Regions from separate parts of the Geobacillus stearothermophilus ATCC 12980 genome, predicted to be linked through region 1. Evidence: predicted binding sites of a transcription regulator. Region 1 holds the regulator's gene; the other holds the start of a gene.
What was found. The regulator LexA, encoded in region 1, represses DNA repair genes until DNA is damaged. The targets are predictions, from matches to a motif close to CGAACATATGTTCG.
Positions count from the first base shown of each region.

Region 2: the regulator LexA is predicted to act here: its motif matches at 1,265-1,278, upstream of sdhA (succinate dehydrogenase flavoprotein subunit).

Region 1 is NZ_CP128494.1:1,125,089-1,127,548, forward strand. It holds gene glnA (type I glutamate--ammonia ligase) at 1-1,219, shown strand, start outside; gene lexA (transcriptional repressor LexA) at 1,283-1,906, opposite strand; gene yneA (cell division suppressor protein YneA) at 2,058-2,363, shown strand; gene QSJ10_RS06020 (YneB family resolvase-like protein) at 2,383-2,460, shown strand, end outside.
Region 2 is NZ_CP128494.1:2,103,438-2,105,897, reverse strand. It holds gene QSJ10_RS11415 (YslB family protein) at 1-341, opposite strand, end outside; gene QSJ10_RS11410 (succinate dehydrogenase cytochrome b558 subunit) at 583-1,191, shown strand; gene sdhA (succinate dehydrogenase flavoprotein subunit) at 1,343-2,460, shown strand, end outside.

The sequences.
Region 1 (2,460 bases):
CAGCCAACTTGAGAAAGCGCTCAATAATAAAATGATGTTTGACGGGTCTTCGATCGAGGGGTTTGTCCGCATCGAAGAATCGGACATGTATTTGTATCCGGATTTGGACACGTTTGTCATCTTCCCGTGGACATCGGAAAAAGGAAAAGTCGCCCGCTTTATTTGCGACATTTACAATGCGGACGGCACGCCGTTTGAAGGCTGCCCGCGCTACAATTTAAAGCGCGTGTTGAAAGAGATGGAAGCGCTCGGCTTTACGGCGTTCAACTTGGGAGCGGAACCGGAGTTTTTCCTCTTTAAGCTCGATGAAAATGGCCGTCCGACGATGGAACTGAACGACCGCGGCGGCTACTTCGACTTGGCGCCGACCGATCTTGGGGAAAACTGCCGGCGCGATATCGTGCTTGAGCTTGAGGAGATGGGCTTTGAAATTGAAGCGTCGCACCATGAAGTTGCCCCGGGCCAGCATGAGATCGATTTCAAATACGCTGATGCCGTAAAAGCGTGCGACGACATTCAAACGTTTAAACTCGTTGTCAAAACGATCGCCCGCAAACATGGGCTGCATGCGACGTTTATGCCGAAGCCGATTTTTGGGATTAACGGTTCGGGAATGCACTGCAACTTGTCGCTGTTTCGCAACAACGAAAACGCCTTTTTTGATCCGAACGGCGATTTGCAGTTGAGCGATACGGCCCGGCAGTTTATTGCCGGCGTGTTGAAGCATGCGCCGAACTTTACAGCTGTCACCAACCCGACGGTCAACTCGTACAAGCGGCTTGTTCCGGGGTACGAGGCGCCATGTTATGTCGCCTGGTCGGCGCGCAACCGCAGCCCGCTCATCCGCATTCCGGCTTCGCGCGGCATGAGCACGCGCATTGAAGTGCGCAGCGTCGATCCGGCGGCGAACCCGTACTTGGCGATGGCCGTGCTGTTGGCGGCCGGGCTTGACGGCATTCGCAACAAGCTCACTCCTCCGGCGCCGGTTGACCGAAACATTTACGTCATGACGAAAGAAGAGCGGCTTGAAGAAGGCATTGTCGATTTGCCGGCCACGCTGCATGAAGCGTTGGAAAACTTGAAGTCCGATGAAGTGATGATTCACGCGCTCGGCAAACATTTATTCGAGCATTTCGTCGAAGCGAAAGAAATTGAGTGGGATATGTATCGGACAACGGTTCATCAATGGGAATTGGACCAATATATGGAACTCTACTGATTCATAAAAAAGCTGCCCCGTTTTTTTCAGGGCAGCTTTTTTATGGGCGCAGGCCGGCACGAGTCAGTCGAACAGGCGATAGACGCCGATCACTTTGCCGAGAATCGTGCAGTCGCGGACGATGATCGGCTCAAGATGGGCGTTTTCCGGCTGCAGGCGGATGTGGTCTTTTTCCTTGAAAAACCGCTTCACCGTCGCCTCGTTGTCTTCCGTCATGGCGACGACGATGTCGCCGTTGTTGGCCGATGACTGCTGGCGGACGATGACGTAGTCGCCGTCGAGAATGCCGGCTTCGATCATGCTGTCGCCCATCACTTCAAGCATAAACAACTGCTCCTCGCCAGCGGCGAGCCGCTTCGGCAGCGGAAAGTAGCCTTCGATGTTTTCCACCGCTGTAATCGGTTGACCGGCCGTCACCTTGCCGATGATCGGCACCGAGATGATCTCCTCTTTTTCTCTCTCCTTGGCCATATCGTTGTCCAAAATTTCAATGGCGCGCGGCTTTGTCGGGTCGCGGCGGATGTACCCTTTGCTTTCTAGGCGCGCGAGATGCCCGTGGACCGTCGAACTTGACGCCAGTCCAACCGCTTCCCCAATTTCCCGCACCGACGGAGGATAGCCTTTTGTTTTTACTTCCTGTTTAATAAACTCTAAAATTTGCTGTTGTCGTTTTGACAGTTTCGTCATTGTTTCACACCTTTCGCCACATCATTTGCCTTCATTATACCATGCGGAAGACGAAAAAACAAACATAGGTTCGAGTTTTTTATTGACACAAACAAATGTTCTTGACTATAATGAAGGAAAGCGAACAAACATTCTAGAAAGGGTGGGGAGAATGGAGAAAACGTTGCTGCACTATGTTTTGTTTTCATTTTTGTTTTCGCTCGTGTTGGCAGGGTTCGTTTACGCCAGCAGCCCGGTCGATAAAAAAGAATACGTGACGATCACGGTCGCTCCCGGCGATACGCTTTGGGGGCTGGCAAAACAGTACGAACAGGAACACCATATGCCGCCTGATGAGTTCATCCGCTGGGTCGTCGATGTCAACCATTTGCCGAGCCCGCGTCTTGCCACCGGTGAACAAATTGTCATTCCTGTGTTAAAATCAAAGCAGGGCGGCTCGGTGGCCGTCAATCAGTGATGGAAAGAAGGGAGTGGCCATGAGGGCGGTCATTTACTGCCGAGTCAGCACGGACAAAGCGGAACAGGAAACGTCACTCGCGAGGCAACGAGATGAG
Region 2 (2,460 bases), 980 kb from region 1:
TCGGCAAGAAATCCGGCTTCGAGCTGAAACGAGCAGCTGCCGTACAAGGAAAAGCGAGCGGCGATGATAGAGCCGGACAGCTCGATGGGCAGCTCGTCGTTCCGTTCTTCGCCAGCCGTCAGCGTTCCCCAGCCGGCCTCCTCAAAAAAAGCGGCGATTTGTTCCAAGTCGCGAAGCGGATAGCGACGCGCCAGCTGTCTGCCCGCCCAGTATAAAAGGGACGGGGCGTTTTTGCCGAGCAGCTCGGGAAGAAGCGAATGGCGGAGCAGCTCAGCGCCAAACGCCGATTGGGTAATCGATCGAAATGTTTCGTACTGTTTTTCCAATGATGGCTGTCTCATCATGTTCCCCTCTTTCTATCCATTTTCCCATTATAGCCAAACAGCCGCCGGCATGCACTCTCTTTCTTGCAAAAAACGTGAACGGAGAATGTTTGAACACTTTGTGACGATGTTTTCTTGACGCTTGTATAATGTGGGAGTACAATGAATGTGACAAATGCAAGATGGAAATGGAAGGCGTTTCTATCCATTCTGTAACGAGGAGAATTTATTTTTACTTACGTTAAAGGGGGTTTACATAATGGCAGGGAATCGCGAGTTTTATTATCGCCGGCTCCATTCGCTGCTCGGGGTTATCCCCGTTGGGGTGTTTTTAGTGCAGCACTTGGTCGTCAACCATTTTGCGACGCGCGGACCGGAAGCGTTTAACCGGGCGGCTGCGTTTATGGAAAACTTGCCGTTCCGTATTTTCTTGGAAATTTTCATTATTTTCCTTCCATTGCTGTTCCACGCGGTATACGGCATTTACATCGCGTTTACAGCCAAATTCAACACGCGCCAGTACGGCTATTTCCGCAACTGGATGTTCATGCTTCAGCGGATTACGGGCATTATCACATTGATTTTTGTCGTCTGGCACGTGTATGAAACAAGGGTGCAAGCCGTGTTTGGCGCTGAAGTGAATTATGATATGATGGCCAATATTGTCGATAATCCATTTATGCTTTGGTTTTATATTATCGGTATTTTGTCGACCGTCTTTCACTTCGCCAACGGTTTATGGTCGTTCTTCGTCAGCTGGGGTTTAACGGTATCCCCTCGTTCACAGCAAGTGTTCACGTACATTACGATGATCATCTTTGTCGCGCTTTCGATTGTCGGCATTCGCGCCATTTTGGCTTTTGCGTAAAAAATTGATTTCAGCTGTTGGATGACATGAACCGCTGCGTTGGCTCTTGATGGATCACGCTGCAGCCGTTTGTCGAACGAACGCTTGATCGACAGAGGCAAACCGAGGGACATTGAAGCAAAAGCAGCAATTTTCTAGGGAGTGAGTAGCCATGAAAAAAGGAAAAATCATCGTTGTCGGCGGCGGGTTGGCCGGCTTGATGGCCACGATTAAAATCGCCGAAGCAGGAGTGCCTGTTGAGTTGTTTTCGCTCGTTCCGGTAAAGCGTTCTCACTCCGTCTGTGCCCAAGGCGGCATTAACGGAGCGGTCAACACGAAAGGGGAAGGCGATTCGCCGTGGGAACACTTTGACGATACCGTCTATGGCGGGGACTTCTTGGCGAACCAGCCTCCGGTCAAAGCGATGTGTGAGGCGGCGCCAGGGATCATTTACATGCTCGACCGGATGGGCGTCATGTTCAACCGCACGCCGGAAGGGCTTCTTGATTTCCGCCGTTTCGGCGGGACGCAGCACCACCGCACGGCGTACGCCGGGGCGACGACCGGACAGCAAATTTTGTATGCGCTTGACGAACAAGTGCGCCGCCATGAAGTAGCGGGGCTTGTGACGAAATATGAGCATTGGGAATTTTTGGGGATCGTTTTGGATGACGAACAAATTTGCCGCGGCATTGTCGCGCAAGACTTGCGTTCGATGGAAATTAAAGCGTTCCCTGCCGATGCCGTCATTTTGGCGACCGGCGGCCCGGGGATCATTTTCGGGAAATCGACGAACTCGGTCATCAATACCGGATCGGCGGCTTCCATCGCCTATCAGCAAGGGGTTTACTACGCGAACGGCGAGTTTATCCAAATCCATCCGACCGCGATTCCAGGCGATGACAAGCTTCGGTTGATGAGCGAATCGGCGCGCGGGGAAGGCGGCCGCGTCTGGACGTATAAAGATGGAAAACCATGGTATTTTCTTGAGGAAAAATATCCGGCTTACGGAAACTTGGTGCCGCGCGATATCGCCGCCCGGGAAATTTTCCATGTGTGCGTCGACTTGAAGCTCGGCATCAACGGCGAAAACATGGTGTACCTCGATCTTTCCCATAAAGATCCGAAAGAGCTCGATATCAAGCTCGGCGGCATTATCGAAATTTATGAGAAGTTCATGGGCGAAGACCCACGCAAAGTGCCGATGAAAGTATTTCCGGCCGTTCACTATTCGATGGGCGGCTTATGGGTCGACTATGACCAAATGACGAACATCAAAGGGCTGTTTGC